DNA from 2 places in the Mesorhizobium sp. LSJC285A00 genome. Region 1 is predicted to be linked to the other one. Evidence: riboswitches for the same ligand, from Rfam matches in the RefSeq annotation. Region 1 holds a riboswitch; the other holds the start of a gene.
What was found. A riboswitch is a leader RNA that binds a small molecule or an ion and turns the genes downstream of it on or off. The one in region 1 is predicted to bind S-adenosylmethionine.

Region 1 (12,719 bases):
GTTCGCGCTGCAGCGCGCTGGCTATGTCGAGGCGCTCAGGCATCCCGATTTCATCAAGGCCGTGCGCTCGGGAACCACCGGGCGCATCGCGCTTGCCTATTTCGAATGGGCGGGCGTCGTGCGCGAGGATGGCGTCATCGCCTGGCAGGTGATCGACAGCGCAGAGAGCGCCAACGCCTTCGCCGACAGAATAGAAGCGCGGCCGTTCCGCAGCTTTCGCGGCACCTCGATTTCCGGTGCGCTTGCCTTCGGCGCCGGGCTGTTCGAGGGCACGGGGTTCGATGCGCCACGCAGCGTCATCGACATTTCCGGCGACGGTCCCAACAACACCGGGCTGCCCGTCGCCACGACACGCGATGCGGCGGTGGCCAAGGGCATCGTCATCAACGGCCTGCCGATCCTGATCAGCCCGTCGCCGACCTTCAGCCATCTCGACCAGTATTATGACGACTGCGTCACCGGTGGGCCCGGCTCCTTCGTGTTGCCGATCTATGTGGCCTCGGAATTCGCCACCGCCATACGCCGCAAGTTGATCCTGGAGGTGAGCGGCATCGCCGATGCGACCGTGGTCCCGATCGATGCCGCCGCACCCATGGACTGCCTGCAGGGCGAACGCGACCGGCGGCTATATTCCGACCCATATCTGCCGGAACTCGACAAATGAGGTTTGAGGCAGTTCGGAGGGGAAAGCCGCTGCTCGGCTTGTCGGCAAACTTCAGGCCGGCCGTGCACCGTATTTGTCGCGAAATTCGGCATAGAGATCGCGGCGCCAGCGCCGGCCGCCGACATAGCCACGCAACAGCTGCGGCAGCGAATAGCCAAGCGCCTTCGACGACCGGTTGGCCATATAGCCGGAGAACGCCTGCGAAACCCTGCCCTTGAGTGCATCGGCGATGAGCTGCCGGGCGATCATGTAAGGCGGAATGTAGGGGTAGCGGTCGGCGATATAGGGGTGCTTGTCGATCAAGCTCGCATAGGCTTCGACATAGCCGTCCCGGCGACCGGAGATCGAATTCTCCGAGTTGTACTTTTTCCAGTCGATCACTTCGGACAGCTGCGCGCCGCTGCGACGGGCAAAGCGCAGCAACAATTCGCGATCCTGCATGCGCGTGACGTCACTGTCGTAGCCGCCGATGGCCAGCAGCGACTCGCGCCGGGCGGTGATTGCCGACCCGGCAATGAAGATGGTCTGCGCGACAAGGGCCCGCTCCAGCGAGTCGCGGCTCAGCAGCGCCTCGCGGTTGACGCAGTTGGTGCGGCGATTGCCCTTCAGCGACACGAAGGAACTGATCAGCACTTCGAGCGAGGGATTGTTGTCGAACTGCTCCAGCGTCCGCGCCAGGCGATCCGGCAAATAGACGTCGTCGGAATCGAGGAATGTCACCACCGGCGCCTGCGCCCGCTCGATGCCGGCATTGCGGGCGGCATTGGCGCCGCGCCATTTCGAGCCAACATAGATCAGCCGTGGATCGCGGATTTCGGCAAGTGCGGCTGCCGTACCGTCGGTCGAGCCGTCATCGACGACAATGTGTTCGAACCGGGGAAAATTCTGCGCCAGCACGCTCTCCACGGCGCGCACCACCTTGCTGCGGCGATTGTGCGTCGGTGTGATCACCGAGATCAGCGGAGCGAGGTCGGTTGCCTTGGACATGTTGCTTCGATTGTGCCCCGAAATGCCTGGAGGCCGGAGGTTTTGATGGTCGCCGTCCAAGCCTTACCCCGGGATGGCATTCGCTTCGACGCTACAAAAAACCAGCGGCAATGTCATCACAAACTGTTGAGCCAGGACGCCGGTAAGCCGGCCGATTACCCCAGACGTAATCGACCGATGGCCATCATGTCTGCAGATTGCGCCAACGAAGCCGGTCGTCGGGCTTCGATCTCACAGGGAGTTCAGCCATGGCCGCCTACGCCGTCGCCCATATGCGTCAAGTCACAATGGGCCCGCAGATTGTCGAGTATCTGCAGAGGATCGACGCCACATTGGAGCCTTTCGGCGGCCGCTTCCTTGTCCACGGCGGCGACATGGAGGTGGTCGAAAACGAATGGCCCGGGCATCTGATCGTCATCGAGTTTCCGGACAGGGCGCATGCGTGGGGCTGGTACGATTCATCAGCCTATCGCGAGATTCTGGCCTTGCGCACCCACAACTCCCACGCCGATGTGATCATCGCCGATGGCGTTCAGCACCCGCACAAGGCGACGGACGTGCTGGAATAGGGGCAAACTACCGCTTCAGCAAGAACACCGCTTGCTGGCCGAAGAAATTCCAGAACCACCATGGCATCGACAGGCCGATCTTCTGGCCGTTGCCGTCGAGCGCGGTGGCTTTCTCGACCGAAGCGCCGAGTTCCTCGACCAGATTGACGAAGTCGCGGATGGTGCAGAAATGGATGTTGGGCGTGTCGTACCAGGAATAGGGCAGGTCCGCGGTCACCGGCATCCGGCCATTGACGAACAGCGACAGCCGCACCCGCCAGTGGCCGAAATTGGGGAAGGAGACGATGGCGCGGTTGCCGATTCGCAGCAGCTCGTCGAGCACCAGCTTCGGGTTGCGGGTCGCCTGCAGCGTCTGAGACAGGACGACGAAGTCAAAACCCTTGTCCGGATAGAATTCGAGGTCGGTATCGGCATCGCCCTGGATGACCGAGAGACCGCGCGCCACGCATTCATTGACGCCGCGCTGTGACAGCTCCAGCCCGCGGCCGTCGACCTGCTTGGTCTCCTGCAGGAGTTCGAGCAGCAGGCCGTCGCCGGAGCCGACATCGAGCACCCGCGACTGCGGCGGTATCAGGTTGGCCACGACTTCGAGGTCGACGCGCTGGCTGCCATTGACGCTCATGAGGCGAGCCCCCTTGCGCGGGCCGCCGAGCCGATGAAGCCCTTGATGGCGGCAAACAGTTCGGGTTCATCGAGCAGGAAGGCATCATGGCCGCGGTCGGTGTCGATCTCGACGAAGGAGACGGAGGCGCCGGCGGCGTTGAGCGCATGCACGATCGAGCGGCTCTCCTCGGTCGGGAACAGCCAGTCCGAGGTGAAGGACACCAGGCAGAAGCGGGTCTTGGTCCCGGCAAAGGCATCTGCCAACCGGCCGCCATGGTCGGCGGCGAGGTCGAAATAATCCATCGAACGGGTCATGTAGAGGTAGGAGTTGGCGTCGAAGCGGTCGACGAATGTCATGCCCTGGTGGCGCAGATAGCTTTCGATCTGGAAATCTGCGTCGAAACCGAAGGTCAGCGCTTCGCGGTCCTGCAGATTGCGGCCGAATTTCCGATGCAGGGCGGCTTCCGACAGATAGGTGATGTGGGCGGCCATGCGCGCCACGGCGAGCCCCTTTTCCGGGCGCTTGCCGTGCTCGAAATATTTGCCGCCATGCCAGTCCGGATCAGCCATGACAGCCTGGCGGCCGACCTCGTGGAAGGCGATGTTCTGCGAGGAATGGCGTGCGCCTGTGGCGATCGGCAGGGCCGAGAAGACGCGCTCGGAATAGCATGACGCCCATTCCAGCACCTGCATGCCGCCCATCGAGCCGCCGAGCACGCAAAACAGCTTTTCGATGCCGAAATGGTCGACCAGCATCAGTTGCGCCCGCACCATGTCGCGGATGGTGATGATTGGCAGGTCGAGGCCGTAGGGCTTGCCGGTGGCGGGATTGGTCGAGGCCGGACCGGTGGAGCCGAGGCAGCCGCCGATGACGTTGGAGCAAATGACGAAGAAGCGGTTGGTGTCGATGATCTTGCCGGGACCGATCAGCACTTCCCACCAGCCGGGCTTGCCGGTCACCGGATTGGTGCTGGCGACATGCTGGTCGCCGGTCAGCGCGTGGCAGACCAGGATGGCGTTGGTGCGGGCATCGTTGAGGGCGCCATATGTCTGGTAGGCGATCTGGAACGGCGACAAAAGCGTGCCGGCGTCAAGCTTCAGCGGCTTGTCAGGGCCAAAACGCAACACAGGGCTCGACGGGTTGTCGGCCTCGTTGTTGGTTTTTGTAGCGCGGAGCGCGGCCATGTGACTCTCCTTGCCCGCCGTCAGGCAATAAAAAACCGGCAATGCGATCGCAAAGCCGGTTACGTCACGCAAACGGCCCTTTAGCGAGTTGTTTAACGTGGCTGCAAGCCGACCGGCCAAATCACCACGGAACTGTTGCGTTCTTCTAGAACTCGTGCGGCCCGGCGTCAACGGCCAGCTATTGCCCGCCTCTCGACATTCGCGGCTACGGCTTGTATTTCCGCTGCGGCCTCCGGACGGAGGCATTCTCGATGGATTTGCGACATGGACAAGACAGCGGACAAGGCACGACCGACGCCCCGCGCGGGCATTATGGACATCGACGCCTATGTGCCGGGCAAGAGCACAGCACCGGCCGGCGTCGCCAAGGTCCATAAACTATCGTCGAACGAGAACCCGCTCGGCCCGTCGCCGAAGGCGATCGAGGCCGCGCGTGAAGTGGCTGCCAAGCTCGATGTCTATCCCGATGGCACCGCCCGCCGGCTGCGCGAGGCGATCGCCGAGGTGCATGGCCTCAACCCGGCAAACATCATCTGCTCCAACGGTTCTGACGAGATACTTGGCCTGCTGGCGCAGACCTATCTTGCGCCAGGCGATGAGGCGATTTTTACCGAACATGCCTTCATGGTCTACAAGATCTACATTCAGTCGGCGGGGGCCAAGCCGGTTGCTGTGAAGGAAACCGAGGAACGCGCCGACGTCGACGCGATCCTGGCCGCGGTGACGCCGCGGACCAAAATCATCTTCCTCGCCAATCCCAACAATCCGACCGGAACCTATCTGCCGTTCCAGGAGGTCCGCCGCCTGCATTCCGCGCTCCCGGGCAACGTGCTTCTGGTGCTGGACGCGGCCTATGCCGAATATGTCAGGCGCAATGACTACGAGGCCGGCATCGAGCTGGCGGGCAGCGCACAGAATGTGGTCATGACCCGCACCTTGTCCAAGCTCGGCCTTGGCGGCGCGCGCATCGGCTGGATGTATGGCCCACTGCACATCGTCGATGCCATCAACCGTGTCCGCGGCCCTTTCAACGTCAACGCAACAGCGATCGAGGCCGGCATTGCCGCCATCCGCGACCGCGCCCATGTCGAGCGCAGTTCGTTGCACAACGAGACCTGGCTTACCTGGTTGAATGAAGAACTGACGAAGCTTGGGCTGCGCGTGACGCCCAGCGTCGGCAATTTCGTCCTCATCCACTTTCCCGACGACAAGAAGCATTCGGCTGAGGCGGCGGACGACTACCTCACCCAGCGCGGCTATATATTGCGGCGCGTTACCGGCTATGGCTTTCCCAATGCGCTGCGCATGAGCGTCGGCACCGAAGAAGCCAATCGCGGCGTCATCGATGCCCTCACGACATTCCTGAAGAGCTGAAACAATGACATCACCGATGTTTGAAAAGATCGCGCTGGTCGGCATCGGCCTGATTGGCTCGTCGCTGGCCCGCATCATCCGCCGCGAGGGCCTGGCCCGCCATGTCGCCATCGCGACGCGCAGCCCGGCCACGCTGGCACGGGCGAAGGAGCTCGGTCTTGGCGAGAGCTACACCACCGACGCCAGGGAAGCGGTCCGCAATGCCGACCTGATCATCGTCTCGGTGCCAGTGGGATCGTCGGGCGAGGTGGCGCAAGAGATCGCGCCGGCGCTGAAAAAGGGCGCCATCCTCACCGATGTCGGTTCGACCAAGGCCTCGGTCATTGCGCAAATGCAGCCCTATGTACCGGACGGCGTGCACTTCATTCCGGGGCACCCGCTGGCGGGTACGGAGAAATCGGGCCCGGATGCGGGTTTCGCCGAGCTGTTCGAAAACCGCTGGTGCATCTTCACGCCGCTGCCGGGAACCGATCCGGCCGCGCTGGAAAAGCTGTCGGAATTCTGGCGGCGCTGCGGCTCCAACATCGACACGATGGACCCGCAGCATCATGACATGACGCTGGCCATCGTTTCGCATCTTCCGCACATCATTGCCTACAACATCGTCGGCACGGCCGACGATCTGGAATCGGTGACCAAGTCGGAAGTGATCAAATATTCGGCTTCCGGTTTCCGCGACTTCACCCGTCTGGCCGCCTCCGACCCGACCATGTGGCGCGACGTGTGCCTGCACAACAAGGATGCCATCCTGGAAATGCTGGCGCGCTTTTCGGAGGACCTCGCCTCGCTGCAGCGGGCGATCCGCTGGGGCGACGGCGACAAGCTGTTCGACCTGTTCACCCGCACCCGGGCCGTTCGCCGTTCGATCATCGAGGCCGGCCAGGATATCGACGTGCCGGATTTCGGCCGGCAGGCGGTCGAGCACCCGGTGAAAAGTTAAATCTGTTTCAGACGGGCCAGGTCGCCGCGACCATGGCCATTGCCTCGTCCCTGTTTGGCGCCCCCAGCCGGCCGCCGAAGCGCTGGCATTTGAGCGCGGCCGCCGCGCTGGCAAAGCGCAACGCCTGCTCGATCGGCATGGTTTCCGCCAACGCGACAGCAAAGGCGCCGTGGAAGACGTCGCCGGCGGCAAGCGTGTCAACCGCCTTGATCTTCGGCGCCGCGATGTGGCGCACGCATCCGGCGGACCGGTCATGCCACCAGCTTCCCGCGGCGCCGCCGGTCACCGCCACGAAGGCATCGGTGCGGCTGGCGAGGTCGGCACAGGCGGTTTCGGGGTCCAGCGCATGGCCGCAGACGATGCGTGCCGCCGTCTCCGAAGCGACGATGTGCGATGCCAGCGGCAGCAGGCGCTCCAGCACCTCAACCGGCGCCGTGTCGGCGTCGAGGATTGCCGGGCAACCGGCGTCGCGCGCGGCGGTCAAGGCAAGAGCGGCGGCGCCCGGCCAGCGCACATCGACCAGCACGGCATCGAAGCCGGAAAGATCGGCGACAGGCACCGCCTCGGGGTCGGCCTGCGCCTTTGGGTCGTAGAAGGGCACGATGATGCGCTCGCCATGAGCGTCGACCAGGATCGCGGCCAGCGCCGAGCGGGCGCCTTCGACGCGGCGGACAAAGCCGCAATCGACGCCCTCGGCCTCGATGCCGGCCAGCAATTGGTCGCCGACGGCATCGCCACCTGCACTTGCCCACAGGAACACCTCGGCGCCGAGACGGCGGGCGGCGCAGGCAGCACTTGTCGCCATGCCCGAGGCGATCTGGATGCCGTCCGAGGCGATGAACTTGCCCTGATGCGTGGGCAGGGTTTCGACGCGCAGGATGGTATCCAGCGTCAGCGCGCCAACGCTCAGCAGTTTCACCGGTCGGTTCATGCGTCGGCTTGCTCGAGCATGATCTCTCCCCAATAGCCGTTCCCGCTCTTTGCGATCATGCTCTATCTCTTTGTTTTAACGCAATTCCGGACGGAAAACCGCTCACACTTTTCCTGGAATTGCTCTAATCGAGCGGCTTGATCTTGCCCAGCGGAATGAAGCCGAGCGAGACCTTGCCCTTCACCACCTTGAGCGGCATCGACGGTTCGTTGCCGAGCAGCGCCAGACCGGCAAAGCCTTGCTCGATCTGGCTCTTCTGCTCGGGGATTGCGGTGGCGAGGATTGCCGCCACGGCTTTGGGATCCTGCAGCTTGATCGTCAGGTCGGCATTGACCTGGCCGTTGGCGTCGACCGACACCGGGCCGGAGACGGTGATGCGCGCGGCTCCCGACGACAGATCGAGCTTGTGGATGTCGACCGCCTGGCCGCGCAGGCTCCTGGCCTGCGTCTTCATCAGCGCGACGCCGTTCTTCAGCGTCGCGTCGCCGCTGCCGTCGAGCGGCGGCAGCACGCGCCCGCCGATCGCGTCGGCGTCGATCTCAAGATCGGTGAAGCTGCCGACGTAGCCGATGTCCTGGCCGTCGGGTCGCAACTCGCCCGCCGCGGTTCCGGCGCTGAACAGTGAAACCGGATCAGTGTCGTCGGCCGGATCCGTCTGGCCGGACAAGCTCTCCGCCTGCAGCGAAATGCTCCGGGGCAGGGGCCAGGAGAGCTTGGCATTGGCCTGCAGATTGTCCCAGTCGATCCATAGCGGCGCCATTCCCGGCACCGAGGTGCGCAGCGGCCCACGCAACTCGGCGGCAGGCGACAAAGGCCGGATGAGCTCTGCAACGAAGTTGAAGCTGCCTGCCGAGGCGGCAACGTTCCTGGCGTCGTCCTCGTAAGCCAGATTGTCACAGGAGATGGCAAAACTCAGGGGGTAGCCGCTGACGGTGAGGTTGGCGCAGCCGGCCTCGATGCCTTTGTCCTTGAGCGAGGCCACCGCCTTGTCGGCTTCGCTGCTGACGCGACCGGCGACATAGAACCAGACCGCGCTGTAGGCGCCGAACAGCATAACGACCAAGGCAGCGAGCCACATCAGCCGGTGGCGAAACTTCGACGGACGCTCGTCACTTGACGTCATGCTGCGGCTTTCATTAACGCGGGCGTGTTGCGGGTGGACTGTGGTTACGCAACAAGCAAAAAGACAGAAGAGCACCGATTCCGATGCGGCGGCGTCACCTTCGTGCAATCAGGCTTGGCGATATGGGCGATTTTTGGGTTTTTGGCTATGGCTCGCTGATCTGGCGGCCGGGATTTGCGCATGTGGAGACCCGCCGCGCGCGGCTTTACGGCTACCGCCGGTCGCTGTGCGTCTATTCCTTCGTGCATCGCGGCACGCGCCAGCGGCCGGGCCTGGTGCTAGGCCTCGACCGTGGCGGCTCCTGCATCGGGCTGGCCTTTCGCGTGCCCGGCGAGCTGCGCGATGAGGTGCTGACCTATCTGCGCGAGCGCGAATTGGTGACCAGCGTCTACCTCGAGCGTGTGCTCGATATCAGCCTCGACGGGAATGGGGCGGCCGCGGGAGAGAGAGTGAAAGCGGTCGCCTATATCGTCGACCGCCAGCATGAGCAGTATGCCGGCGGGCTCGACCCCGCGCATGCGGCAGGTGTTATCCGTGGCGCCGTCGGCCAGTCCGGAAACAACGAGGACTATGTGCTCAACACGCTGCAGCATCTCGCGGCGCTGGGTATCAGCGACCACTGGCTGGAAGAGGTGGCGAAGCGGATCGCCTCGTGAGCCAGTAGACCACGGCGAGCCTGCAGGCGAAGCTCTCGCGCCTTTGTGAAGCGCTGGCCCGCTGGAAAAATTGGCTGAGGCCTTTGACCTCGGCGCGGCGAGACCTAGCTTAGCTGCGGCCCGAAGCATTCGGGTCGCCCGCCGCCAGCCCCACGGAGCCCCGTCTTGCAAAAACGCCGTCTCGGTCAAACCGACCTTTCCATCGCGCCGCTGGTCCTGGGCGGCAATGTCTTCGGCTGGACCGCGGACGAGAAGACCTCCTTCGACCTGCTCGACCGGTTCGGCGACGCCGGCCTCAACGCTATCGATACCGCCGATGCCTATTCGCGCTGGGTGCCCGGCCACGCGGGCGGCGAGTCCGAGACCATCATCGGCAAATGGATGAAAAGCCGCGGCAACCGTGACAAGATCATCGTCATCACCAAAGTCGGCTCGGATATGGGACAAGGCAAGAAGGATCTGTCCGCTGCCCATATCGAAAGGGCAGTCGAGGCGTCGCTCAAGCGACTGCAGACCGATGTGATCGACCTTTATCTCTCGCATTGGCCGGACCCGACAACCCCTTATGAGGAGACGCTCGGCGCCTACCAGAAGCTGCTCGCTGCCGGCAAGGTCCGCCATATCGGCGCCTCGAATCTTGACGCCGGCCAGCTGCGCGCCGCGCTCGATGTTGCCAGCCTGCGCGGGCTGCCGCGCTACAGCGTGCTGCAGCCGGAATACAATCTCTACGACCGCTCATCCTTCGACGGGCCGCTGCATGATCTGTGCGTGGCCGAGGATATCGGCGTCATCACCTATTTCAGTCTCGCCAAGGGGTTTTTGAGCGGCAAATACCGTAGCGAGGCCGATCTCGGCAAAAGTGAACGCGGCGGCGGCGTGAAGGCTTATCTCAATGCGCGCGGCATGCGCATTCTGGCCGCACTCGACACTGTGGCGGCGCGCCATTCGGCCAAGCAGGCGGAAGTAGCACTCGCCTGGGTGATGGCGCAGCCCGGCATCACCGCGCCGATCGCCAGCGCCACGACGCTGGATCAGGTCGACAGCCTGGTGCGCGCCGCATCGCTGAAGCTCAGCGCGGAGGATCTCGTGGCGCTGGACAAGGCCAGCGCCTAGCCGCGCAGGTTCGGCACGATCGTTCAAGACGACGGCTGTCCGCCTTGCCACACTGTTCTCCATTATTGTGGAGAAGAGGCAGCATGGCCGCAGACATTCTTTCGCAGGCGCAGCCCTGGCAGCAATTGCTGGCGCTGGTGCTGGCGGCAACCGTCGTCATGGGCAGTCCTGGCCCGGCGACGATCAGCGTCACGGCGATAGGGGCCGCCTTCGGCCTGCGCAATTCGCTTCACTACACATCGGGGATGATTTTAGGCACGGTCGCGGTGCTGCTGGTAGTGGCCACCGGCATCAAGGCTATCCTCACCTCGATGCCGGGCGTAGCGCCAGTGCTGGCGGTCGCTTCCGCCGCCTATATTCTCTACCTCGCCTACAGAATAGCGACAGCGCCGCCGCTGGCCGCGCGTGACAGCAGCGCGGTTCTGCCGACCTTCCTCGGCGGCTTACTGCTCGCCGTTGCCAACCCGAAAGCCTATGTGGCGATTGCTGCGGTCCTTGCTGGCTCCGCGACCGCAGCCGGCGCCGATGCTCTCGGCATCCCGGCCAGGCTGGCGGTTCTCACCCTGATGATCGTAGCCATCCATGTGCTGTGGCTGCTGGCCGGCGCGGCCTTCGCCCGCACCCTGCGCCAGCCGCTGGCGTCGCGGATCATCAATCTGGCCTTCGCGGCGACGCTGGTGCTGACCACGGCGCTGGCGGCGTGGCCTTGAGCCGGCCCGCAGAAGAGATCAAGCTTTGGTCTTTTTTGTTTTGGCGCAATTCAGGACGGAAAAAACCGCTCACACTTTTCCTGGAATTGCTTTGGCGGCCGCGGCGAGTTCGGCCAGCCGCTTGACCGCCGTCGGCGGCATTTGCGGCGGGTTAGGAGCCTGCGATGCCTCGATCAGCAGCTGGTCGCAGGCGGCTTCCGTATCGCCGATCAGCCGGTCCATGAATTCGTCCTTGCCGAGCCCGGGCGGAATCGGCGGCAGGAAGCGGGCCTTGATGGTGCCGGGAAAGCGCAAGAATTTGCGGCGAGGCCAATAGAGGCCGGCGACATGGGCGACCGGTACCACCGGGACGCCAAGCTGCGTATAGAGCTCGACAATGCCGTATTTGTAAGCCGGCTCGTCGCCTGGCGCTCGGCGCGTGCCTTCGGGGTAGATAATCAGCTGGCGCGGATTGCGCCCCATCTCCTGCTTTGTCGATGCAACGACCTGCTTCAACGCCTTGGAGCGGCTGCCGCGGTGAACCGGGATCATCCGCATCTTCAGGATGTACCAGCCGAAGAAGGGGATCCAGGTCAGCTCGCGCTTCAGGATATAAAGCGGATCGTGGAGGAAGGGAAAGAAAGCGATCGCGTCCCAAAACGACTGGTGTTTCGGCGCCAGGATGAAAGAGCCCTCCGGCAGGTTCTCGACGCCGGTGATGTCGCTCCTGGTGCCGGCGATCTTGTCGTAGAGCCACAGGCTGGTGCGCGACCAGAATTTCGGCACGAACCAGGCGCGATGGCGTGGCGAGAGGAAGTAGTAAGGGGTCCAGAGGACCATCTGGACGATCAGATTGACATAGAAGACGAAGTTGAACGCCAGCGAGCGGATATAGAGCATGCGGGGAAGGGCCCGTTGAGGAGGTGTGCGTTGGTTACACCAAGCGCGGGCAAAAAGGAAACGCCGCAATGGCCTGACATAGGCCGGCTCGCCACTGACTCAAGCCAGTCTCAACTCACCACGTCGCCTGCAATAACCGCTGCTTCAGCCGCGGAGCGGCGAAATCGAGGAACGCCCTTAGTTTCACCGCCAGCAGGCCTTGGCCGGCATGGACGAGGCTCACCGGCCACGGCTGCGGCTCGAAGGGTCGCAAGACCGGGACGAGCACGCCGGAACGTACTGCGTCCGCGATCTGGTAGGAGAGCACCCGCGTCATCCCGGCGCCTGCAATCGCGGCATCGATTGCAGCTTCCGCCGTGTTGACGCGCAGCCGTGAGTGGATCGGCACGATCAGTTCGCCCTTGTCGCCGGCAAAGCTCCAGCTGGCGAGCGCTGCAGGCCCTTCGAAACTGATGCATTCATGCGCGGCCAGATCGTCCGGCGTCCGCGGCATGCCATGCGCGGCGATATAGGCGGGGCTGGCGCACACGACGCGACGGATCGCGCCGACGCGGATGGCAATGAGGCTCGAAGGCGCAAGCTCGCCGATGCGGATGGCAAGGTCGAGATGTTCCTCCGCCAGTTGGGTTATCCGGTCAGCCAGCGCCAGGCGAATGTTGACTTGAGGATAAGCCGCCAGGAATTCGGTGACGACAGGCAGCACGTGTAGGCGACCAAAGACGACCGGCGCGGTGATGAACAGGTCGCCGGTCGGCGTGCTGTATTCGCCGGCAGCGGTGCGTTCGGCTTCGCCGACCTCGCCGAGGATGCGGCGGCAGGCGGCGAGATAGGCCTGGCCGGCATCGGTCAGCGTGAGCTGCCGGGTCGAACGGTTCAGCAGGCGCGCCTGAAGGTGCTTTTCGAGGTCGGAAACCTTGCGGCTGACCGTTGCCAGTGGAATGCCGAAATGGCGGCCGGCAGCGGAAAGGCTGCCCGCTTCCACCGC
Region 2 (15,930 bases), on a different contig from region 1:
GCGCAAATCGCCCGCGCAAGGTCGATGTGGAATCCGGACAATCGGCCCGTGCCGTCGAGAAAGTTGAAGGGCGGGAAATCGGTTGTGGTGAGGAACCTGAGCCTCGGCAGCGCCGAAAGGTCCGGCTTCGGCAGCCGCTCCTTGGCATCCCAAAGCACCGGCACCTGCGGTTCCGCTGCCCGCACAGCGCCGGCAAACGGCTGCACTCCGATCAGCATCGACAGCAAGGCGATGGTTATCCAGCGTGATGTCACGAAAAAACTCCGCCCGTCTTGGCCGTTGGCTTGTGATACGAAAACGGCGCAGGCACAATTGTTTTTGATTTCAAAGGGCAAATTTCGGGTTATGCTTTGGCGAGGTTGCAAATAGCCGCACAGAGTCGGCCCGGGGTTGGCGGTCGCTGGCGTTAGAAAAGCTAAGGATGTGGCTTTGCAATCCGGGGTTGATGGCTAAGTGCGGGGCAGGCACGTAGCATCGGTCTCAAGAGCGGTAGGCAACATGGGGTAGATGTTGCGATGGGTTATTTTGACCGGACACTTGAATATATTGACCGGGTGCAGCGTGCCGACACGTCGGCTGCGGTGTGCGAGCAGCTACTTAGTGTCACCTCGAATTTCGGATTGACGGCCCTGATAGCCGCAACGGTGCCGCAGCCCGGTACACCAAGCAGCCAGACGAAGGACCATGTGCTGCTCTGCGATTGGCCTAGCGAATGGCTGGAGCGTTACTTATCGCGCAACTACGTCGACCACGATCCGGTCGTCAGCCATTTGAAGCAGTTTCGGGCGCCATTCCAATGGCGCGATGCCGTTCAAAGCATGCCCGCCGACAAGAGCAGCGCCGAGGTAATGCGCGACGCCCGCCAGTTCAAGCTGCGTGACGGCCTCGCCTTCCCGCTGATCACGCTCGAAGGCCAGATCGCGCTGGTCTCGCTGGGCGGTGAGGCGGTCGAACTGTCCGAAGCCGAATTCGCAATGGTCTCGCTGGCCTCCACCTATGCCATCGGCCGCGCCATGCAGCTTCAAACGACGGCCGGCAAATCTATCGATCACATTGAATTGACGCCGCGCGAGCGCGAATGCCTGCAATGGGCGGCGGTCGGAAAATCCGAGTGGGAGATTTCGCAGATCCTCGGCATCTCGGAGCATACCTCTGAGAAACACCTTCTCAACGCCAAGAGCAAACTAGGCGCCGCCAACCGTGTGCAGGCAGTCGCCGAAGCAGTCAGGCACGGCTATATCAGCTAGGCCGGTTCTGGCGGCCCGAAATTTATGGCCGCATTGTTGGCGTCATATCTTCAGAAAAGACCGGCCCCTGTCGTCCTCTTGAGACGGCTAATGCTTTCTTAACGCCAAAAGCAGACTCGGCGTCGCCAACAGGGTGCACGCCATCGCGGAGGCGTTTAGACGCAGCTATATTAGCCATGTCGGCTGTGGCAGCCTGGAAATCCTTGCCAACACCTTCGCGCAATTTTTTCGGGAAAGCCCGGCCGTATCTTCCTCTTAAGCCCAGGAGACGGCTAATGCTATTTTCCCTTACCACTCAACAACTGATGGAACGTCCCGACCTATGGGAGGCCGTCCATCGCCTGCGTTACAAGGTCTTCGTCGATGAGATGCGGTGGACCGATCTCGATCGCCCGGACGGCCTCGAAATCGATCAATTCGACCATGATGGGGCCGAACACCACCTTGTCATACGCAATGGCGAGCTTGCAGGCTATCATCGGATGCTGCCGACCACACGGCCGCATCTCCTTAGCGATGTGATGCCGGAACTCTGCGAGGGAAAGCGCCCTTCGGGACCGAATGTCTGGGAGCTAACCCGTTACGCGGTGGCGCCAGGCTTTCGCGATGGCAAGCGCGGCGTGTCTACGGTCGGCACCGAACTGATCGCCGGCTTCGTCGAATGGGGCCTTGCTCGCAATGTCGATCAGGTCATTATCGAGGTCGAGCCGGTGTGGGTGCTGCGGACGCTGCAGTTGCACTTCCTGGCGACGCCGCTCGGTTACCAGCGCACCTATGGCAACCAGCAGGTCGTCGCCACACTGCTGACCTTCAACGAGCATACGCTGGATGTCGTGCGCTCGCGCCGCAACCATCACGCCCCGGTGTTGGCCAGGGGCACCCCCCACATGCTCGGCATGCGGCAGGCGTCGTGAGACTGTCTTCACCCGACGCGCTTTAATGCATGTCGCTCAAAGTGGCCCCGGTTTTGAGAGAACGACATGCATGAAACAAAGACCTAAAGCGCGTCGCGTGAATCCGTTCAAATGCGATGCGCTTTAGACAATGGCCACAGAGCCCACCTCCGTGTGGGGGTGGGCTCTGTAATTTCAGCCTCTGCCTATCGAGGCCAGTCTCTACTTCTCGAGAAACGACGGCCCTTCGCCGACGATCTTCTTATCTTCCTTGCCGATGGCGTCGAGATCGCGCCCATCATAGGGCAGTGACAACAGGATGCGCCGCATGACGGCCAGCCGCGAGCGTCGCTTGTCATTGGCCCGCACGATGATCCAGGGCGCGAACTGTTTGTGCGTGCGCTCGACCATCTGGTCGCGCGCCTTGGTGTAGTCGTCCCATTTGGTGATGCCGGCAATATCGATCGGCGAGAACTTCCAGTTCTTCAGCGGCGACCAGCGGCGGTCGTGAAACCGTTCGAGCTGGGTCTCGCGGCCGATGTTGAGCCAGAATTTGAAGAAATAGATGCCCTCATTGGAGATCATCCGCTCGAAATGCGGCGTCTCGTCGAGGAATTTTGCATGCTGTTCCGGTGTGCAGAAGCCCATCACCGGCTCGACGCCGCCGCGGTTGTACCAGGACCGGTCGAAGGTGACGAATTCGCCCGATGTCGGGAAATGGGCGACGTAGCGCTGGTAGTACCATTGCCCGACTTCGGTTGGGGTCGGCTTGGTCAGCGCCACGTTGCGCGCGGTTCGAGGATTGAGATACTGGCGCAGCACCGAGATGGTGCCGCCCTTGCCGGCGGCATCGCGCCCCTCGAACAGCGACATCACTCTGCTGCCGGTCGCCTGCAGCCAGGCCTGCGCCTTGACCAGTTCGATCTGCAGCCGCTCCAGCGTCTCGTCATACTCCTCGCTCTTCATTTTCTTGTCGTAGGGGTAGTCGCCTGCGGTCAGTTTGTGGTCCTCGATCCAGCTGGGAAGCTCGGGGTTTTCGATGTCGAACTCCCGCTCCTTGCCGTCCACCTTGATCTTCAGCGGCCCCTTTGCCGGCTCTGCGGCGGGACTTTCCTTGGCTTTTTTCATCGAGACGAACCTTTCCAGCTTGCGGACTCATGCTATGGGGGGCCTCAAACCCGGTCCAGCGGAAGTTTCGGCGGGACCGGCGCAGAAGCACGGAAAGCACGAATGGCTGACACCGGCGCAGAGCGGACAACCACGGGGCAGGCCGTCGCCGGCCGGCTGTGGAACAGCCGATGGCTGCTTGCCGCCGGTGCGATCGCCATCATGGCCGTTTATGGGTTTGCCGGTATCTCCGCCTATGTCGTCCTGGCTGCGTTGACCGTGCTGCTGGCCGCCGCGCTTCTGCCAACCGGTGGCGCCAGCCGGTCTGCTGAGACCATTACCACGGTCGAGGCGAGCGGGCTGCAACGGCTTTCCGGCGAATATCTTGCGGCTGCCGTTGCCGATCCGCTGATCATCTTCGACCGCACCGCCACCATCGTCCACGCCAATGCCGCCGCCTATGCCGCCTTTGGCGGCATCGCGCCCGGCCTGTCGCTGTCGCTAAAATTCCGCGCGCCGGAAATGCAGGCCTTGCTGGACGGCGTGCTGTCGGGAACCGTCGCCTCCGATGCCGTCGACTACACCGAGAAGCTGCCGGTGGAACGGGCCTACCGGGTCAGCGCGTCCTCGGTCGGCCACGCCACCGATCTCTATGTGCTGGTATTCAAGGACCAGAGTGAGACGCGCCGCATCGACCGCATGCGCGCTGACTTCATAGCCAATGCCAGCCACGAGTTGCGCACCCCGCTTGCTTCAATCTCGGGCTTCGTCGAGACGTTGCGCGGCCCGGCCCGCAACGATCCGGCGGCGCGCGAGCAGTTCCTGCAGATCATGCAGAACCAGACCGGCCGCATGGCGCGCCTCATCGACGATCTCCTGTCGCTGTCGAGGCTTGAAATGAAGCCTTACCTGAGGCCGGGAACCGAGGTCGATCTGCGCCAGACCATCGACAGCGTCATCGATTCACTAGGCCCGCTCGCCAGCGAGAACGGCGTCGTCATCGAACGCGACTACGCCGAGGGGCCGCTCGACGTGCCCGGAGACCGCGACGAGCTGTTCCAGGTGTTCGAGAATCTCTTGGAAAACGCCTGCAAATACGGCCAGCCTGGCGGACGCGTCACGGTGTCGATCGCGCGGGGCGAGGCCGGCCCGGAACCGGGCATCGATGTAACCATCAGGGACTACGGCCCGGGCATCCCGGAAGAGCACATACCGCGCATTACCGAGCGCTTCTATCGCGTCGACGTGGAGAGCAGCCGCACGCAGAAAGGCACCGGTCTTGGCCTGTCCATCGTCAAGCATATTCTGACGCGCCACAACGCCCGGCTTTCGATCAAGTCGGAGGTTGGCAAGGGCGCGGCGTTCACGGTCCATTTGCCGGCAGGCTGAGGCGGTACTATCTGCTAACTGCCTGTTTCTTCTTTCTGTCATCCGGCTAGCGTATCAGCACAGGGGTCGAGGAAACGACTCAAAAGGCCAAAGATTTAAGGAAGGCATTTCGCCCATGCAGTCCGTACACATTGTCAGCGCCTATGACGAAGAGCTGAAATACCTGGCGAAGCGCATCGCTGCGATGGGCGGCCATGCCGAGCGCATGGTCGAGCAGGCGATCCAGGCGCTGGTCAATGCCGATCCCGGCCTCGCCCAGAAGGTCATCCGCGACGACATCGTGCTTGACGAGGGCCAGCGCGAAATCGACGACAAAGCCATCGTCATCATCGCCAAGCGCCAGCCCATGGCGACCGATCTGCGCGAGATCGTCGGCGCCATCCGCATTTCGGCCGACCTCGAACGGGTCGGTGACCTCGCCAAGAACGTCGCCAAGCGTGTGGTCAGCGTCATTGATGGCCGCCAGCCGACCAGCCTGTTTCGCGGCCTCGAGGCGCTGGCCGAACTCGCTTTGACCCAGCTCAAGGAAGTGCTCGACGTCTATGCCTCGCGCTCGGTCGAGAAAATAGGCTTCGTTCGCGACCGCGACGACCAGATCGATGCCATGTACACCTCGCTGTTTCGCGAGCTTTTGACCTACATGATGGAAGATCCGCGCAACATCACGCCGTGCACGCATCTGCTGTTTTGCGCCAAGAACATCGAGCGCATCGGCGACCACGCCACCAACATTGCCGAGACGATCTACTACATCGTCACCGGCGAGCAGTTGCCGGCCGAGCGTCCAAAGGGCGACAAGACCGACAAGATTGCCCTTCCGGCGCTGCCGGTGAAGTGATCGCGCGCCCCTCGAACGCTTAATCATATTGCGCTAAACTACCCGGATGTTAGCGTCTCGGTTCCTGGCCAAGGCCAGGCGCTCAGGAGGCTGCGATGGAATATGTCCGAGAGTTCAAGCCGGCGCCGGCATCGTCCGGCATCATCGCGTCGAGCGTCTACACCGCCGGCAAGCGCATCGCCGACATTCCGATCGAGGAAGCCGGTGAATGGGCCAAGAAGTCGGGCCATGTCGTCTGGATCGGGCTGCTCGAACCCGACCGCGAGCTTCTGCTGCGCGTCAAGGCGCAATTTCATCTGCACGAACTGGCGATCGAAGACGCCGAACATCCGCACCAGCGGCCGAAGATCGAGCAATATGGCGATGCGTTGTTCATCGTTGCCCGCACTGCACAGCTGATCGACGGACGCGTCACCTTCGGCGAGACGCATCTGTTCGTCGGCTCAGGCTATATCGTCAGCGTCAGGCATGGTCCCTCGACCTCATACGCCGCCGTGCGCCAGCACTGGGAAAGCTGTCCGCACTCACTGGCCAAGGGCGAGGATTTCGTCCTCTACGCCATTCTCGACTTCATCGTCGACAACTACATGCCGGTGCTCGAGCAGATCGAGGACGAGGTCGAGGCGATCGAGGACAGGGTGCTGCTGAAGCCGATGACCGGTCCCGACATCGAGCGGCTCTATATGCTGCGCCGCGATCTGTTGCGCCTGCGCAATGCGGCGCTGCCGCTGGTCGAGGTCTGCCGCCGGCTGACCAGCGCCGACCTGCCGCAGATCCATACCGCCATGCATCCGCTGTTTCGCGATGTCACCGATCATATCCGCACCGTGCAGGAAAAGATCGACAGCCTGCGCGAGGTTCTGGCCTTCGCTTTCGAAGCCAGCCTGCTGGTCGGCCAGAGCCAGGAAACCGCGAACACCAAGAAGCTGGCCTCATGGGCCGCGATCCTGGCGGTGCCGACGGCGCTCGCCGGCATTTACGGCATGAATTTCGACGACATGCCGGAGCTGAAGATGCAATACGGCTATCCCGTCGTATTGGTCTCGATCGCGCTGATCTGCTCGTTTTTGTATTGGCGATTTCGGAAGAGTGGGTGGCTGTGATGGTAGGCAGTAGGCAGTAGGCAGTAGGCAGTAGGCAGAATAAGGTAGCGCCTCACGAGCGCTACCCCATTCCCTACTGCCCAGTCCCCAATCCCTATTCCTAACTACCGGCTTCTGCGCCGCTCTGAAGCCGGCTGGAACGCCACCCTTGCGTGGTACTTGCAGTAAGGTCCGGTTTCGGCCGCCTCGTTGCCGCAGAAGTTGAAGTCTTCCGACAGCGGGTCGCCATTCGGCCATTTGCAGGTGCGCTCGGTGAGATCGGTGAGCTGCAGATGCCGCGAGATCGGCACGACGACGTTTTCGACCGGGCGGATGTAGTGGCGCGCCACTGGCTCGGCGTCGAACTGCGCCTGCAGCGCGTTCGCCCCGATCGACGTCGTGACATGGCGCTGCGTGGTTGCGGCGCGCGGCACCGATTTCTGGATCGAAGATCCCTGCGTTGTCTTCTTCTGACGCGCCGGCGTCGCGGTCGAGCGTCCGCGGCCCGACAGCTTCAGCCGGTGCACCTTGCCGATGACCGCGTTGCGGCTGACCCCGCCGAGTTGTGCGGCGATCTGGCTTGCGCTCAAGCCCTCCGACCACAGTTTCCTGAGAAGTTCGACCCGCTCGTCAGTCCAGTTCATGAGACCGCGCTCCTGCTAAGTGTGCGGCAGCCGGAATCCGTTCCCGACCCGGCAATCTTTGCCGGGGCAGACACCACATATATTAGGTGATTAGGTCCGCCGCACGAAATCTAGTTATTTCCCGACTACAATTACCTCATGTGTTGACTCGGTGACAAGAGTCCCAGGTGCAACACGAATCGGTTTTTTAGGTTTTCCCCAACTTGCCCGGTCGCTTATGAGCCGGCGTCTCGTCGGGAGCTGGCCACGCGCCTCTGCACGACGTTTTCGTTGACTTCATGGCCGAAAAACACGATAAGCCGCAAAGGCCGCCGCTTTGGCGGCTTTTTTGATTTTTCCGGTACCGGAGACGCATATAATGAGCGGTTCGGCGCTTTACGAGACCTTTGCCCGCGCCCCTTTGGCCTTCGATCATGGCGAAGGCACCTGGCTGGTTACCGACAAGGGCGAGCGATATCTCGATTTCGCTGGCGGCATCGCGGTCAATTCGTTGGGCCACAGCCATCCGCATCTGGTCTCGGCGCTGACCGAACAGGCGGCCAAGCTCTGGCACGTCTCCAATCTCTACGAGATCCCGGGGCAGACCCGGCTCGGCGAGCGGCTGGCTGACGCCACCTTCGCCGACAAGGTGTTCTTCACCAATTCCGGCGCCGAGGCGCTCGAATGCGCGATCAAGACGGCGCGGCGCTACCAGTTCGTCAAGGGCCATCCCGAGCGCTTCCGGGTCGTCACCTTCGAAGGCGCCTTCCACGGCCGCACGCTGGCGACCATCGCCGCCGGCGGCCAGTACAAATATCTCGAAGGTTTTGGGCCCAAGGTCGAAGGCTTCGACCAGGTCGGCTTCGACGACATCGACGCCGCCGAGAAGGCGATCACACCAGAGACCGCCGCGATCCTGATCGAACCGGTGCAAGGCGAGGGCGGCATCCGCCCGGTGCCGACGCAATCCTTGAAACGGCTGCGGCAGCTCTGCGACCAGCACGGCCTGCTGCTGATCTTCGATGAGGTCCAGTGCGGTATCGGTCGCACCGGAAAGCTGTTCGCGCATGAATGGACCGGCGTGACGCCCGACATCATGGCGATTGCCAAGGGCATTGGCGGCGGCTTCCCGATGGGCGCGTGCCTCGCCACCGACGACGCTGTCGTCGGCATGACGGCAGGCGTGCATGGCACCACTTTCGGCGGCAATCCGCTGGCCATGGCGGTCGGCAACGCTGTGCTCGACGTCGTGCTGGAAGACGGCTTCCTCGAAGACGTCCAGCGCAAGGCATTGCTGATGAAGCAGGGCCTGGCGGCGGTCGCCGACGAATTTCCCGATGTCATCGAAGGCATCAGGGGCAGCGGCCTGATGCTTGGCCTGAAATGCGCCATGCCCAACACCAAGGTCAACATGGCGCTGCGCGACCAGCATCTGCTGGCGGTGCCGGCCGGCGACAACGTCATTCGTCTGCTGCCGCCGCTGACCGTCACCGACGCCGAGATCGGCGAAGCGCTCGATCGCATCCGCGCCGGCGCCAAGGGCCTGACCGACGCCATCGCCGCGGCCGCCGCGAAGTAATCCCGAGAACCATTCCCGATGAGCCTTCGCCATTTCACCGATCTTTCCGCCGTTTCCGAAGGCGATCTGCGCCTGATGCTGGACGATGCGGTGGTGCGCAAGGCGCGCCTCAAGGCCGGCGAACGGACCAAACCGCTCGAAGGCAAGGTGCTGGCCATGATCTTCGACAAGCCGTCGACGCGCACGCGCGTGTCCTTCGACGTCGGCATGCGACAGCTCGGCGGCGAGACCATCATGCTGACCGGCACCGAAATGCAGCTCGGCCGTTCCGAGACCATTGCCGACACCGCCAAGGTGCTGTCGCGCTATGTCGACGCCATCATGATCCGCACCACGTCGCATGAGCGGCTGCTCGAGCTGACCGAGAATGCCACGATTCCGGTCATCAACGGGCTGACCGACGACACCCATCCCTGTCAGCTGATGGCCGACATCATGACCTTCGAGGAGCATCGCGGTCCGGTTGCCGGCAAGACCATCGCCTGGACCGGCGACGGCAACAACGTGCTGCATTCGCTGCTCGAAGCTTCGGCGCGGTTCCGCTTCAACCTGAACGTCGCAGTGCCGGAAGGCAGCGAGCCGGCGCAAAAGCATATCGACTGGTCGAAGAGCAATGGCGGCAAGCTGCACTTCACCCGCTCGCCCGAGGAAGCCGTCGACCAAGCCGACTGCATCGTCACCGACTGCTGGGTGTCGATGGGCCAGGAACACCGCGCCCGCGGCCACAATGTCTTCTCGCCCTATCAGGTCAATGCGGCGCTGATGGCCAGGGCCAAGCCCGACGCCCTGTTCATGCACTGCCTGCCGGCGCATCGCGGCGAGGAAGTCACCGACGAGGTCATCGACGGTCCGCATTCGGTTGTCTTCGACGAAGCCGAGAACCGGCTCCACGCCCAGAAGGCGGTTTTGGCCTGGTGTCTGGGCGCTTGATCTCCAGGCGCTTGATCTCCAAGCGCTTGATCCGGGGCGGCGCGATGCCTATTTGCGCCCCATCACGCAAATCAAGCGCGTTTGGACGCATGCACCCCTCCGGGCCGCATGGCCGCGCCCTGGAGCTTTGTCATGTTGGAAACGCATCAAGTGACTGAACATCACCCCAAACTCGGCGAGTTCGGCTATGCCGGCGACGATCATGTCGTACCCTTCGAGGTCGGCCCGCTCGACGTGCGCGGCCGCACCGTGCAACTCGGGCCGATGCTCGACGCCATCCTCAACCGTCACGACTATCCCGAGCCGGTCGCCCGCCTGCTCGCGGAAGCCTGTGTGCTGACGGTGCTGCTCGGCACCTCGCTCAAATTCGAAGGCAAGTTCATCCTGCAGACCCGCACCGACGGCCCGGTCGACATGCTGGTCGCGGATTTCTCCACGCCTTCGGCATTGCGCGCCTATGCGCGTTTCGACGCCGACCGGCTGGAGGCCCTGGTGGCCGCAGGCCAGACCTCGCAGCAGACGCTGCTGGGCAGCGGCGTTTTGGCGCTGACCATCGACCAGGGCGCGCACACGCAGCGCTATCAGGGCATCGTCCAGCTCGACGGCGAGACGCTGGAGGACGCCGCGCGCACCTATTTCCGCCAGTCGGAGCAGATCCCGACCGACCTCAGGCTGTCGGTGGCCAAGCTTCTGACGCCAGGTCCCGGCGGCGCTCGTGAGCAGTGGCGCGCCGGCGGCATCCTGGCGCAGTTCCTGCCGCAGTCACCCGAGCGCATGCGCGTGCCCGACATTTCGGGCGGCGACGGCGATCCGCGTGACGTGACGCAGGAGCCGGCCGACAATTCGTGGCGCGAGCTGGTGGCGCTGCTCGGCACCATCGAGCCGACCGAGCTGATCGACCCGACCATCGGCGCCGAGCGGCTGCTCTACAGGCTGTTCCACGAACATGGCGTGCGCGTCTTCGGCGGCGTGCCGGTCGCCGACCAATGTTCCTGCTCAAGGGACAAGATACGCGGCATCCTCGAGGGGTTTTCCGCGCAGGAGATCAAGGACAGCACCGAAGATGGCGGCATCCACGTCGCCTGCGAGTTCTGCTCGAAGCAGTACGACTTCGACCCGGCGGAGTTTGCAACTCAGTAGCATCTCTTCCTTCTCCCCGTTCACGGGGAGAAGGTGCCCGAAGGGCGGATGAGGGCAGCGCGAACTTTGGTGAATGGCCGCGCATAGCCTAGGTCATGTGCGTGGAAGATAACCTCATGACTCTGGCGCTGCCCCTCATTGCCCTGCCGGGCATTTCTCCCCGTATAGTGACGGGGAGAAAACCCCTAATTCACCGTCCGTCGGGTCCCCGGCAGATCCAGCGAAAACGCGGGAATAGCGACGTCGAACGTCTCGCCCTTTTTGTTGCGCATGGTGTAGTGGCCGACCATGAAGCCGGAGGGCGTCGAGAGCGGGCAGCCTGACGTGTATTGATAGCTGTCGCCGGGATTGAGCTCAGGCTGGTCGCCGACCACGCCGGCGCCGCGCACTTCCTCGACCCGGCCGCTGCCGTCGGTGATGTGCCAGTAACGCGCCATAAGCTGCACGAAATCGTCCGACTGGTTGTCGATCGTCACCTGGTAGCCCCAGACATAACGGTTCTCCGCCGGGTCCGAGCGGTCCTCCAGGTAGAACGGTCTGACCTGCACTTCGATGTTGCGCGTGACGGCGCGGTACATGGGCTGCTCCGGTTGCGCAGCAGGGAACATTTGTCGCGCCATGCGGTTTGATACGCGCAGAGCGGCATGTCCTGCCAGCCTCAAAGCGCAGTGCCGACAAACAATGTCATTTAAGTGACACATGACAATGTTGGTGTGCGCAAACCTTGCCGGCGACTCAAGGCCCATCTGTCGACTGACAAAGCAGCCGCGAGCGGCCTTTCCGGAGTGACCAGATCTCGATGGAACCAGCTCTCACAGCCGCCTTCGCTTCCTCCGCTTTGCTTCTTTCCAATCTCGCCAGCATCCTGCTTGCTTCGTCGAAACTGCAAGCGCGTCGCCTTATCCCTCCGCCGTCCGGCGAGCAGCCACCGGTCTCGATCGTCGTGCCGTCGCGCGGCGTGGAGCCGTTCACACAAGAGACGCTGCAGCGAGCCTTCTCGCTCGACTGGCCGCGCTACGAACTGATCTTCTGCGTCGCTCACGCCGACGATCCCGTCGTCAAACTGATAAACAGGGCGATCGTCCTGTTTCCCAACGTGCCGGCCCGGCTGCTGATCGGCGACGACCGCGTCAGCAGCAACCCGAAGCTCAACAACTGCGTCAAGGGCTGGGAAGCGGCGCGCTATCATTGGGTTATTCTGGCGGATTCCAACGTGCTGATGCCAAGGGATTACGTCCAGCACCTGATGGCGGCCTGGCGGACCAATACCGGGCTTATCTGCTCGACGCCGATCGGCTCTCGGCCGGATGGCTTTTGGGCCGAGGTCGAATGCGCGTTCCTCAACACGCTGCAGGCGCGCTGGCAATATGCCGGCGAGGCGCTCGGTCTCGGCTTTGCCCAGGGCAAGAGCATGCTGTGGAACAAGCCGATGCTCGATACCAATGGCGGTATCCGCGCGCTGGCCGCCGAGATCGCCGAGGATGCTGCTGCAACCAAGCTGGTCAACGGACTGGGCCTGCACGTCAATCTCGTTGCCTCGCCTTTCGAGCAACCACTGGGGCAGCGCCGACTTGCCGACATCTGGTCGCGCCAGGCGCGCTGGGCGCGGTTGCGCCGCGTCACCTTCCCACTGTTTTTCGCACCCGAGATCCTGACCGGCGTCGCCGTGCCGTTGGCGTTGGCGCTGGTGGCGGCCGCAAGTGCCGGCATCAGCCTGCCGGCCACGGTGATGGCCGTGCTGACGGCGGCCTACATTCCCGAATGCGCGCTGGCCGCGGCCAAGGGCTGGCATCTGTCGCTGCGCATGGTCCCGGCGATGATGGTCCGCGACATGATGCTTCCCGCCATCTGGGCGCGCGGCTGGCTGAGCGGCGCCGTCGACTGGCGCGGCAACACCATGACCATCGGCACCAAGACGGCCGAACTGGAAGAGGTTTCGTCGGGAGCGTGACGCCTCGCGGCCTATCCGGCTGCCTTCAGCGCCTGCGCAACGTCCTCCAGCAGATCGTCCGTATCCTCAAGACCGACCGACAGCCTGAGCGTTCCCGGCCCGATGCCAAGCTCGGCGCGAGCTTCGTCGCTGAGGTTCTTGTGCGTGGTGGTCGCCGGATGGGTGATCAGGCTCTTGGCGTCGCCGAGATTGTTGGAGATCAGCACGATGTCGAGCGCGTTCTGCAAGGCGAAGGCCGCCTGCTTGCCGCCCTTGACGTCGAGGCAGATCAGCGTCGATCCGCCCGTCATCTGCTTCTTGACGATGTCGGCCTGCGGGTGGTCGGCGCGGCCGGGATAGATGACGCGGGCGATTTCCGGCCGTCCTGCCAGGAAATCCGCGATCTTGGCCGCGCTTTCCGTCTGCTGGCGCACCCGAACCGGCAGCGTCTCCAGGCCCTTGAGCAGCGTCCAGGCGTTGAACGGCGACAGGCTCGGGCCGGTGTGGCGGAAATAGTCGTGCAAATTCTCGTCGATCCATTTCTTGTCCGACAGGATGATGCCGCCGAGACAGCGTCCCTGGCCGTCAATGTGCTTGGTCGCGGAGTAGACGACGATATGGGCGCCGAGCTGCAAGGGCTTCTGCTGCAAGGGCGTGGCAAAGACATTGTCGACGATCAGCCTGGCGCCGATCGAGGTGGCGAGCGCCGCCACCGCTGCGATGTCGACCACTTCCAGCGTCGGATTGGTCGGGCTTTCCAGGAAGAACAGTTTCGTGTTCGGCCGCACCGCCTTTTCCCAGTTGGCGATGTCGGTGCCGTCGACCAGCGTTGCCTCGATGCCGTATTTCGGCGCCAGCGTCTCCACCACCCAGCGGCAGGAGCCGAACAGCGCGCGCGCCGCAACGATATGGTCGCCGGCCTTGGCGCTGCACAGGAGCGCTGCCGTCACCGCAGCCATGCCGGACGCCGTGGCGCGCGCATCTTCGGCACCCTCCAGCGCGCACATGCGCTTTTCGAACATGTCGACGGTAGGGTTGGCATAGCGCGAATAGATGAAGCCCGGCTCCTCGCCCTTGAAACGGGCCTCGGCAGCCTGCGCCGTCTCGTAGACATAGCCTTGGGTGAGGTACATCGCTTCGGACGTCTCGCCGAACTGGGAACGCAGCGTTCCCCCGTGCACGAGTGCGGTCTGAGGTTTCCAGTTACGCTTCTTGGTGCTCATCGCTTTTGTTCCAGACACAAAAAAACCGGCCGCGAAAGTCGCAACCGGTCCATATGGCCTTGCGGCCCGACGGTCCTTTAGCGACTTGTTTAACGTGGCTGCAAGCCGACCGGCCAAATCACCACGGGATAACGACCCTTTAGACCTCACCTGCGCTTGCGTCAATTGCCGGCTTCATTAAGAGGTTTGTACCAGGCAGGTTCCGCAATAATATCCAGCGGTTTTGCGGCAAGAACCTGCCACAAAGAGACCGACCTTGGAGCGGAGCCAGCCTTTTGCGGCAGACAGGCATTCTTCCCGATCAGGACATTTCCGCGCTGTTTCAGTCCGGCGCGCTGAAGTCGCCGCGCGCGCTCGATGTCGACCAGGTGCAGCCGGCGAGCCTCGATCTCAGGCTCGGCGACAAGGCTTTTCGCGTGCGCGCCTCCTTCCTGCCGGGTCCCGATCATCTGGTGGCCGACAAGCTTCACCGGCTGAAATTGCATGAGTTCAGTCTCGCCGAGGGCGCGGTGCTGGAAACCGGCTGCGTCTACATCGTGCCGCTGCTCGAACGCCTGGCGCTGCCCGCAAACGTGTCGGCCTCGGCCAACCCGAAGAGCTCGACCGGCCGGCTCGACATCTTCACCCGGGTGATGACCGATCGCGGCCATGAGTTCGACAAGATCGCCCCCGGCTATCACGGGCCGCTTTATCTCGAAGTCAGTCCGCGCACCTTCCCGATCGTCGTACGCGCCGGATCGAGGCTGTCGCAGATCCGCTTTCGCACCGGCAACGCGCTGTTGTCGGAGGCAGAACTGAACGAATTGCACCGCGCCGAGATGCTGGTGGCGACCGAGCCGCCCAACATTTCCGGCGGCGGCATTGCGCTGTCGATCGATCTTGACGGCGACCAGAACGGCCTGGTCGGCTATCGCGGCAAGCATCACACCGGCTTGGTCGATGTCGACAAGCGCGCCGCCCAGGATGCCGTCGATTTCTGGGAGCCGCTCTATAAGAGCGGCGCCGGCGAACTGGTGCTCGACCCGGACGAGTTCTACATCCTGGTCAGCCGCGAAGCCGTGCACGTGCCGCCGCTCTACGCCGCCGAGATGACGCCCTTCGATCCGCTGGTTGGCGAATTCCGTGTTCACTATGCCGGCTTCTTCGATCCGGGCTTCGGCCATTCGGCCTCAGGCGGCACCGGCAGCCGGGCGGTGCTCGAAGTGCGCAGCCACGAAGTGCCGTTCATCCTCGACCACGGCCAGATCGTCGGCCGGCTGGTCTACGAACACATGCTGAAGCGGCCGCAGGCGCTTTACGGCACCGATCTCGGCTCGAATTACCAGGCGCAAGGCCTCAAGCTCTCCAAGCATTTCCGCCCCGCCGGCTGAACCTTCGATCACCGTCAGGCAAAATACTTGCCTGCGCTGCCTCACCATGCTTGGCTGCCTTTCGGTGGCCGGCAAGAGAACGGCGCGCAAGGGGAACCAAAATGCAGATTTCAAGATGGATCATATCGGCAGCGGGCGCTGCCATGCTGGTGATATCGGCCGGCTCGCTGGCTGAGGCGCAGGAGAAATTGAAGATCGGCACCGAGGGCGCTTATCCGCCCTTCAACACCATCACCGCGGACGGCAAGATCGAGGGCTTCGACATCGACATTGCCAATGCGCTGTGTGCGCAGATGAAGGTCGAGTGCGAGATCGTCACCCAGGACTGGGACGGCATCATCCCGGCGCTGCAGGCGAAAAAGTTCGACGCCATCATCGCCTCGATGAGCATCACCGAGGAGCGCAAGAAACAGGTCGCCTTCACCAACAAATACTACACGACGCCGCTGGCGCTGGTGGCGCCCAAGGACAGCGACCTCACTTCCACCGAACCGGCAGCCCTTGCCGGCAAGACGGTGGGCGCGCAGGCCTCGACCACCCAGGCCGACTATGCGCAGGACGCCTATGGCAAGGCCGGCG

Region 2: another riboswitch for S-adenosylmethionine. It lies ahead of X726_RS156235 (O-succinylhomoserine sulfhydrylase); the one in region 1 lies ahead of X726_RS139880 (homoserine O-acetyltransferase).

The regions. Positions count from the first base shown of each region.
Region 1 is NZ_AYVK01000055.1:1,339-14,057, forward strand. It holds gene X726_RS139900 (DUF1194 domain-containing protein) at 1-664, shown strand, start outside; gene X726_RS139895 (glycosyltransferase family 2 protein) at 716-1,651, opposite strand; gene X726_RS139890 (DUF1330 domain-containing protein) at 1,900-2,220, shown strand; gene metW (methionine biosynthesis protein MetW) at 2,228-2,842, opposite strand; gene X726_RS139880 (homoserine O-acetyltransferase) at 2,839-4,008, opposite strand; SAM riboswitch at 4,069-4,146, opposite strand; gene hisC (histidinol-phosphate transaminase) at 4,273-5,382, shown strand; gene X726_RS139870 (prephenate/arogenate dehydrogenase family protein) at 5,387-6,322, shown strand; gene X726_RS139865 (sugar kinase) at 6,330-7,253, opposite strand; gene X726_RS139860 (DUF2125 domain-containing protein) at 7,378-8,376, opposite strand; gene X726_RS139855 (gamma-glutamylcyclotransferase) at 8,499-9,032, shown strand; gene X726_RS139850 (aldo/keto reductase) at 9,198-10,145, shown strand; gene X726_RS139845 (LysE family translocator) at 10,229-10,855, shown strand; gene X726_RS139840 (1-acyl-sn-glycerol-3-phosphate acyltransferase) at 10,925-11,734, opposite strand; gene X726_RS139835 (LysR family transcriptional regulator) at 11,850-12,719, opposite strand, start outside.
Region 2 is NZ_AYVK01000012.1:156,739-172,668, forward strand. It holds gene X726_RS156300 (transporter substrate-binding domain-containing protein) at 1-254, opposite strand, end outside; gene X726_RS156295 (LuxR family transcriptional regulator) at 516-1,247, shown strand; gene X726_RS156290 (acyl-homoserine-lactone synthase) at 1,523-2,161, shown strand; gene ppk2 (polyphosphate kinase 2) at 2,363-3,268, opposite strand; gene X726_RS156280 (ATP-binding protein) at 3,371-4,636, shown strand; gene phoU (phosphate signaling complex protein PhoU) at 4,752-5,474, shown strand; gene X726_RS156270 (magnesium and cobalt transport protein CorA) at 5,570-6,577, shown strand; gene X726_RS156265 (GcrA family cell cycle regulator) at 6,682-7,200, opposite strand; gene X726_RS156260 (aspartate aminotransferase family protein) at 7,559-8,758, shown strand; gene argF (ornithine carbamoyltransferase) at 8,777-9,688, shown strand; gene X726_RS156250 (Hsp33 family molecular chaperone) at 9,797-10,828, shown strand; gene apaG (Co2+/Mg2+ efflux protein ApaG) at 11,014-11,406, opposite strand; gene X726_RS156240 (ceramide glucosyltransferase) at 11,628-12,779, shown strand; gene X726_RS156235 (O-succinylhomoserine sulfhydrylase) at 12,791-13,981, opposite strand; SAM riboswitch at 14,039-14,116, opposite strand; gene X726_RS156230 (2'-deoxycytidine 5'-triphosphate deaminase) at 14,257-15,351, shown strand; gene X726_RS156225 (ABC transporter substrate-binding protein) at 15,453-15,930, shown strand, end outside.